Regions from separate parts of the Lactobacillus sp. wkB10 genome, predicted to be linked through region 1. Evidence: riboswitches for the same ligand, from Rfam matches in the RefSeq annotation. Region 1 holds a riboswitch; the other holds the start of a gene.

Region 1 (4,445 bases):
AAAATTAACTGATATTTTTATCAATTTATAACTGTTTATCATCAATAAAAAATGGTTCTGCCAAGTGCAGAATCATTTTTTGTGTTTTTAAAATATACTAGTCATTTTTCACCCATGGCGCTGTGAGCATTTGACTAACGGTTTGCCTAATATCATTGCTTTGAGCAATCAAAGAAATTACCGCAGCCCCAGCTGCCTTAGTTTTAGCGATTGCGCTTAAGTCGCTAGCGGTAATCCCACCAATAGCAACAATTGGCCGGGTTGTGCTTTTGACCAGTTTGCTTAAGCCGGCAATACCAATTTCGGGGTCGGCATCACTTTTAGATTGGGTGGCATAAATTGGACCACTGCCATAATAATCAATTCCGCTAATTTTATTGGCTTGTTCAACTTGCGTTAAATTCGAGCAAGAATAGCCGATAATCATCTGACCGCCAACTTCTTTAATGACCTGTCTGATTTCTTCATCACTTTGACCAACATGGACACCTTCGGCATGAACTTGTTGTGCGAGCTGAACATCATCGTCAATGAAGAAAGGCACGTGATACGTTTGACACAATTGATGCAGCTTTTGTGCCATGGGGAGTCTCTCAGCTTCACTTAAAGTTGAATTAGGTCCCTTGTCTCGAAATTGAAAAGCAGTAATACCTGCAGCAAGTGCTTCTGCGACTATGCCCGGTAATGTTTTACCTTCCGGAACGTCTTGACTGCCACAAATAAAGTAAGCATGTAAAAAATCAGTGTTAAAGTTTTTCATTATTTCTCCTAAATTACTGAGCCCAATGATTTAAAGGACCGTGACCATGACCAACTTGAATGGTTTCCTTAATGGTTTTAGTAACGTACTTTTTAGCAATTTTAATTGCTGACGGTAAACTTTGACCTAAACCCAGCTGAGCCGTAATTGCTGCAGCTAACGTGTCACCGGTGCCGTGGGTGCGCTCGGTATGTATTCTGGAACTGCTGACCCAAAGATCGGAACCATCAGCAAATAAAGCATAATCTTTTACTTGTTCGCTACTTGCATGACCGCCTTTAATTAGCACATTTTTAACTCCCATATCTTGTAATTTATGAGCTAATTCTGGATATTGGGCTTGATCTTGTACCTTGATATCAGTTAAAGTCTCCGCTTCTGGCAAGTTGGGTGTTATAAGATCGGCTAAAGGCAGCAGCTCATTCTTAACGGTGGCGACAGCATCTTGACTTAATAATGGTGCGCCCCCTTTAGCAATCATCACTGGATCTATGGTAATAGGACCAAAGTCATACTTTTGCAAATTAAGTGCAACTTGGTGGACGTGATCTGCATCGCCCAACATTCCTGTTTTACAAGCACGGATGTGGAAATCTTCTGCCAGAGAGGCGAATTGGGCATCGATCATTTCTAAGGGGAGTAAAAAAGACTTTTGCACACCTAAAGTGTTTTGAGCCGTCACTGCTACTACTACAGCTGTACCAAATACTTTTTGCATTTGAAAAGTTTTTAAGTCAGCCATGATTCCAGCACCGCCACCTGAATCAGTGCCGGCAATAGTTAAAACTTGGGGGAAAGAGTTAATTTTTTCTGTCATCATAAAGCTCCTTAATCAAAATCAGCAATTCGTTCAATATCAGCAACTTTTACTTTATACAAATAATCCATTAGATACATGCCAAAAGTAGCGGGTCCGATATTGGGATGATCTTTAACTACTAATTGACCGGCGCAACTGAAAACTAAAGCACCTATTTGAGCTGCTTCAAAAGGATCGTCAGCAACAGCTGTAAAAGCTGTGACAATACTGGTTAACATATCTCCTGAGCCGACATGAGTTTTAAAAAGGGGTGAGCCGTTATGGACATGGGCTATTCTTTTACCGTCACTAATTGTGTCTGTAGGTCCGCTCGCAATGACTGTGCAACGATATTTTTGAGCAGTTTTAGCAGTAATTTCATCAATATCACCAGAACCGGAGCCTGCATCAATCCCCTTTGAGCTCCAATCAAAGCCACCTAAGGCAGCTATCTCACCAATATTGCCCCGAATAATACTAGTATGAAAATCCCATAAAAGTTTATCTGTGATTTTATAACGGTACTCCACGGCGCCAACGGCAACGGGATCAAATACTATGGGTTTATTATATTGGCGCGCTAAATCTTCCACTTTTTTAATGTGGTTAATTTGCTGCTTGGTTAAGCAGCCAATATTAACTGCCACAGCGGAAGCCATCCGCACAATTTCTTCAGCTTCAGCGATTTCATTGCTCATAATTGGTGAAGCACCAATAGCATTAACAGCATTGGCCACGTCTTGAACTGTTACAAAATTAGCAATGTTGAAAATAACCGGGTTTTCTGCTCGCAATTTGTCTAATAATTCTAACTGCATTTTATTACTCCTAATTTAATATCCTTAAAATTTTTGACTAATAAAAAAACTTTGGCATATGGAAATGCCAAAGCTTAAGCAGTTTTGACACGTTCCTACGCAAGTATTAACTTACAGGTTCAAAGGGTCTGAAAAGTTTTCATCTCAGCCAAAAAGGCACCCCTCGTGTTATCGCTTACAATTATAGCGTATTTTATTGCTTATTACAACGTTAGGTTATAAAGACGCTATCTATTATAAGCTATAAGTGTTAGTATTTTAACTAATATTAAAAATGTGCTAGAAAACAAAAAATTATAGTGATTATAGTTAATATTTAATAAAATGTAATTAGTATTAATCAAAAGTTATTTTAACAAATAGTATTTAATTTGGAGGAGAACAATCATGAATTTCACTGATCAACTACACGAAGCGGGGAAGGCATTGTGGCATGAAAGTATGGTGCATCCATTTATTAAGGAATTGCAAAGTGGCGAACTCCCAATTGCAACTTTTAAATTTTATCTGTTGCAGGATCGCTATTATTTAAGAGAATTCAGCAAGTTGCATGAATTAATTGCGGCAAAAACGGATAATCAGGAAGTAAAGGAATTTTTACTGGCAGGGGCACAAGACTTGAAAGATGTCGAAATATCAGTGCGAGGCCATTTTTTTGAAGAATTAAAAATAACTGCGACTGAAATTTCTGAAACTCCGGTGGCTCCAACAGCTTATAACTACGTTAACCATATGCATATGACATTAAATCGATTTGGTGTTAAACCAGCGGTTGCAGCGCTTTTACCATGTTACTGGCTCTATCAGGAAATTGGCCAAAAAATGGCAGAAAAGGGCTCACCGGTTTCTTATTATCAAGAGTGGATTGATACTTATGATGGCGAGTGGTATGGTGCCAACGTAACAAAAATGCTGCATTTAACCAATTCTTTGGCTGAAAGTGCTGCTAACGAAGAACTTGAGCAAATGGAAACTGCATTTGTACGCAGCAGCTATTATGAATTGCAGTTTTGGCAGATGGCTTATGAAAAACAAGATTGGAAGTAAATTCTGCAAAAAGAGCTTTTATTTTATTCTTACTTGTCTTTAGTCAATTTCATAATAAAATTTTGATATTGAACAATGTAATTATTGTTCAAGGTCCCAGGAAAGTGTGCAACTTGGGGAAAGCAAGATATACTTATTTTGTAATAATGAAGACTTACGTAATATTATTATATTAATTGTTATTTAGGAATTTATAAAGTGTGGACTTCTGGCGGCAGCATATATTATGCACTAAAAGCAACTGATCCTAACCCTGTATTTCTAGTCTGTAATTAGTCTGGAAGGCTAACAATGCACTACTATGCTGGCGGAAGCAAAAAAGCAAGAACCGTCAGTTATAGAGTTGACGGTATAGGCCGATGCCAAACTTAACCGCAATATTCTCACTCTTGCACTTGTGGGTGATATGGCTAAGCCACTTTAAGCGGTAAAATTGATTGCTTCTTAGGAGATATAATGTTTCCAAGCACAGACTTTTAAATGGGAATGATAAAAATGAATGATGAACAATTTTTTAAATTAAGAAAGATACTAGATTTTTTTAAAAAACAAGCTCCGACAGCTATTATTGAAGAGAATGTAAATAGCGTTGAAAATTATAAGGCAGAATCTGCTGATGAGTATAATAGAGGAAAAAGTTATCTTGGCGAAAATAATAATTCGTTTAAATCTTTTCATGTAAGTGTGGATTCCGCAAAAGATTTCTTGTGTTTATTGAATTTGCTGGGTGCAATACACGCAAATTTTAATATACGTTCAAAGCCTTTTATAATAGAAGGAGAAGAAAACAGTAAGTCGCTAAAAAAAGAGAAAGACTATTATAACAATTGGATGGAATGTTTTTCAAACTATGAATTTATGATAGTTAATTTTGATGAAACTGCTTTAGACCAGGATCAATATTACGGTTAATTTCATTAATTTATAAAAAGGCAGCTTACCAAGCTTAAGCTACCTTTTTTAGTTCAGTTATTTCGCATTATTGAAATTATTATATTAAAAGCTAGTATGCTATTATTCA
Region 2 (4,445 bases), on a different contig from region 1:
GCAGATGATTCTCGACGTTATGGCAGATTAAGACCAAACCCAAATTTGAAAATCCAGGTATTTATTGATACCAGTTCTATTGAGTTTTTCTTAAATGACGGTGAGCTGGTATTTTCAGAACGGTATTATACTTCTGAAAAACCTCAGATTTTCGTCAATGCAGATCAGTCAGTCAAAATAAACGTCACATGCTATACTTTGGCAAAATAAATTAGGCTAAAGAAAAAGTGGACACGCAGGTCCACTTTTTTATTTTAATGTGAATAATGCCAGGTTAACTAAAAACAGGATAATAATCGACTTTAGCCAATCACTTTTTTGAACAGGAACAGGTGCAATAACTGAGCGCTGGGCGCTCTCACGGTAGCCGTGAGATGCCATCCCCTGTGTTAAATTTTCTGCAGAATTAAGCGCAACAAGAATAGCTTTAAAGTATAAAACAGGTGACCAAAAGCTTAAATAAACGCCCCTCATCATGCCGGCAGTGCGTATTTGTTTAACTGCTTCCTTCATTCTGGGGACGATATTTAGGGCGGCTAAAACTCCATAGGCAAACTTACTGGGTAAATGAAAATTCTGCTCAAAAGAACGTGCTAATTCCGTGGCAGTAATTCCTATTGATACACAGTAGATAGTCAACGTGTAGACGTAAATACGACTGGATAAACTCAGTGCATTTTGCAAATTAGGCTGAGGTGTAAACCAATATAAAGTAGCAAAAACCGTAAATGCAGCAATTAAGGGCATTAATAAAATTAAAAGCAGATTCTTCAATTTGATGTGTTTGTAGATTAGATAAATTATGGTAAAAAAGATGATTAAAAGATTGGTTAACAAGCTTGATTTTAGAGATATTTCTATAGAAATAATCAGTGCTAGAAAAAATTTAAAACTGGGATTCATGATCACGCCTCATTTATTCACATAGGTTAAATGCTGGTCTTTAAAGATGAGGTGATAGTCACACCAATCTGCCAGATTCCTTAGTTCATGACTAATAATTAAAAGCGTTTGACTACGTGCTTTCTGACTTTCTTTTAATAAAGCCATCACCTTGTTAGCAGAGTCCGCATCCAGGCCATTAAGGGGCTCATCAATTAGTAATACATCCTGATCGGAGATCAACATTAGTAAAATTTGCAGTTTCTTTTGTTGCCCGCCAGATAATGAATAAACCACATGATCGAGCAGTGAATCAAGCTTAAGGGTAGCTAAAGCCTCATTTATTCTGTCATCAGTAAAATAATTATTGGTTCGTTGCTTTTTGCTTAAATTGATTTCATCCGCAACAGAAACGTTGATAAACTGATCGGTCGCATTTTGAAAAATTTGCCCCACTTTAAGGAGATACTTGCGAGCTGATAATTTACTGATTTCCTGATTGTGATAAGTTAGACTGCCTGAATACGGGATCATTTTGGTCAGTGCGTTAAAAAGTGATGTTTTACCAACCCCGTTTGCTCCAGTAATAAGAGTAGTTTTACCAGAAAAGATATTTAGCTGTTCCTGCTCTAAAAGCAAACGATTTTGTGTAATCTCTGTATTTTTGAGTTTAAAAGAAACTTCGTTATTTTCTTCAGGTAAGGCAAAAGTATAAGAAACGGATTCCGTATTTTTTTGCAGCAGTTTTTCTTTTTCACTAGCAGAAAGTTGTACCAAATCTTTACCTTGAAATTGAAACAGGTTATCACAATGTCCTTCATAGTCAGTTAATACATGATCACTTAAAATAATTGTTTTCCCTTGATCGCGCAGGTGAGCTAATTTAGCAATTAAGAATTTGCGAGCGGCTGGATCACAGCTGGCAAAGGGTTCATCAAGTAAAAAAAGATCTACATTCATCGCAACAAGTACAGCTAAAGCAACTCTTTGCTGCTCGCCACCAGACATTGTATTAATTTTTTGATCAAGCAAATAATCAATTTGTGTAAACTGAACAGCTTCATTCAAGCGCTTTATATACTGCGATTTATTAAGACAAAGATTTTCAAGTGCAAAAATAATTTCTTCTCGCGGTGTTGGCATCGTAAACTGTTCACTGGCATTTTGAAACATCATAGCAGATCTTAATCCGCCTAAATTAACGCTGCCGCTTAATTGGCCCGCAAACTCAGGATATAGATTTGCTAGAATTTTTAATAATGTAGATTTGCCACAGCCGGTTGGACCAACTAACAGTGAAAGTTCACCAGTGGGAATAGTGAGATTAATATCTGTTAATATTTTATTTTGCTTATCATATGAAAAAGTCAGGTTGTTTAATTTAATCAATTTAGTTACCAAAAAAAATCGTCAGGATAAAGCCTGACGACGTAAAATCTTTCGTTTTCCCTTCGCTGGCATTATCCAAAGCAGGTTCGACGGGTCTGTTCTCAGCCTCTAGGGCACCCCGATGTTAAACTTATTATACATAAAAGAAAAATAGATGTCTACATACACAAGTATTCTCTTTAATCTAAATAACAAAATTCTGTTAGTAAGATGAAATTTTGCTATATAATGAATTTATATATTCCAAAATTTGAATAAGAAGGTGAAATAATGGCAGCTGTTAAACTTGAACAATATTTAGCCAGCATTTTGGATTCAACTAAGTCTGACACTAATGAGGTAAGAATCAAACCCAAAAACGATAATTTTGATTTATTTAGAGCGTTTTTGGAAAATCGTAATACTGGAGTTCATCGCTACCAAACTACAGCTTCAACTATTTTATATGAAGCTCAGGGATCAGTAAAAGCCAGAATCAATGATGAGGATTTCTTGCTTAAAGCCGGCAATATAGTATTTTTACAGAGAAAAAGCGATTATGAAATATTGCGGCAGGGAGAAAACGATATATTAGTTAAGTTAGAATTTGACCATAATTTCAAGATGCTAGATTTTCTCGGAAGCTATTCTGCCATGAGTCATCGTGAAAAAAAAGTGTTTAAGGAAATTACTGACGCTTACAATCAAAGGCGCTTATTATTTTTAAACAGTACACCTTTGTCTAAGTCTGCAAATGCGCTAAAAAAAGTAATTGATGAATATCTTAATCAGGATTTGTATACTCACAATGTTATTTTGGCACAACTAAACTTGCTTTTAATTGCCGCAATTAGAAATCAAGACTTAGCGACAGGTCCTGTAACTAATCACCAATTTGTTCAAACTGATTTAGAAAATTATATTGATGCTCATTTTACTGACATAACGCTTAATGAGGCAGCCAAACATTTTGGCTTCAATCCTAATTATTTTTCAAGTTTGGTTAAACAAAAAACTGGTAAAAGCTTCGTAGAGCATGTTGATGAAAGGCGTATGCAAGAGGCGCGCAATTTGCTTGCACGACCAGATATTTCCGTAAAAGAAATAATTGCACGGGTAGGTTATAGTGGCAAGTCCTTCTTTTATAAAAAATTCAGTGAATATTATCATGAAACGCCAGTCCAAATGCGGGCTGAATTATTTAGACAGGCAAACATCAACTTAAAATAAAAAGCAACCTTGATTAAAAAGGTTGCTTTATTTTATTACATTTTTTCTAAGCGTTTGATCCTGTCAGCTGTTGGCGGGTGACTGTCAAATAAATGAGCAAAACTGCGTTTTTTTCGTACAGGATCTTCAATATACATGCCAACACTGCTGGGATCGGCTTTCTTCATTGGCTCAGAACCGTCAATCTTTTCTAAAGCAGAAATTAATCCTTGTGGGTTGCGGGTTAATTCTACTGATGACGCGTCAGCCAGATATTCACGATTTCGCGATAATGCCATTTGGGCTAAACTAGCGCAAATAGGTCCCAGAATTAACACAAACACAATTGCCACAATCTTAAAAATGATAACAATAGTGCCACCATTGTCGTTATCGCTGTCGCGATCATCATCAATCCACCAAATATAACGGCTGGCAATACCGGATAAATAAGAAATGACTCCGACTAATACTGCGGCAATAGTAGAAACTAAAATATCATAGTTTCTAATGTGCGAAATCTCATGACCTAAAACGCCTTCCAGTTCCTCTCGGTTCATCATGTCCAGCAGACCTTGAGTAACTGCAACAGCAGAGTGGTTGGGATCGCGTCCGGTCGCAAAAGCATTAGGACTGGGATCATCAATAATAAAAACTCGAGGCATTGGTACCCGACCGACCATTGCCATATCTTGTACAACATGCCACAGTTCCGGATTATCTCGTTCATGGACTTCTTGAGCGTGATTAAGGCTCATAACCATATTAGCCGGGTTAGGCAGGACAATTAACATGTAGATTAAGCTAAAAACTACAGCAATGATCAATCCTAAAACAGGCCGATCACCAAAAAGATAGCCTAGTCCTGCCCCTACAAGTGCCAAAATAATGACAAATAATCCCATAATCCCAACGGTTTTACGTTTATTGCTGGCAATTTGTTGAAATAGCATAAAAACTGACCTGATATTTAAAACTTAACTTTA

What was found. A riboswitch is a leader RNA that binds a small molecule or an ion and turns the genes downstream of it on or off. The one in region 1 is predicted to bind thiamine pyrophosphate.
Region 2: linked by a shared signal. The riboswitch ahead of LACWKB10_RS07895 (ATP-binding cassette domain-containing protein) and the one ahead of thiM (hydroxyethylthiazole kinase) in region 1 are both predicted to bind thiamine pyrophosphate.

Annotation. Positions count from the first base shown of each region.
Region 1 is NZ_JRJB01000011.1:14,104-18,548, forward strand. Features, by position in the region: gene thiE (thiamine phosphate synthase) at 98-763, opposite strand; gene thiD (bifunctional hydroxymethylpyrimidine kinase/phosphomethylpyrimidine kinase) at 774-1,577, opposite strand; gene thiM (hydroxyethylthiazole kinase) at 1,589-2,377, opposite strand; TPP riboswitch at 2,453-2,551, opposite strand; gene tenA (thiaminase II) at 2,765-3,424, shown strand; gene LACWKB10_RS08145 (hypothetical protein) at 3,920-4,336, shown strand; gene LACWKB10_RS08150 (hypothetical protein) at 4,439-4,445, opposite strand, start outside.
Region 2 is NZ_JRJB01000010.1:63,681-68,125, reverse strand. Features, by position in the region: gene LACWKB10_RS07905 (sucrose-6-phosphate hydrolase) at 1-210, shown strand, start outside; gene LACWKB10_RS07900 (energy-coupling factor transporter transmembrane protein EcfT) at 250-903, opposite strand; gene LACWKB10_RS07895 (ATP-binding cassette domain-containing protein) at 913-2,271, opposite strand; TPP riboswitch at 2,312-2,402, opposite strand; gene LACWKB10_RS07890 (AraC family transcriptional regulator) at 2,542-3,480, shown strand; gene htpX (zinc metalloprotease HtpX) at 3,516-4,412, opposite strand; gene LACWKB10_RS07880 (LemA family protein) at 4,430-4,445, opposite strand, start outside.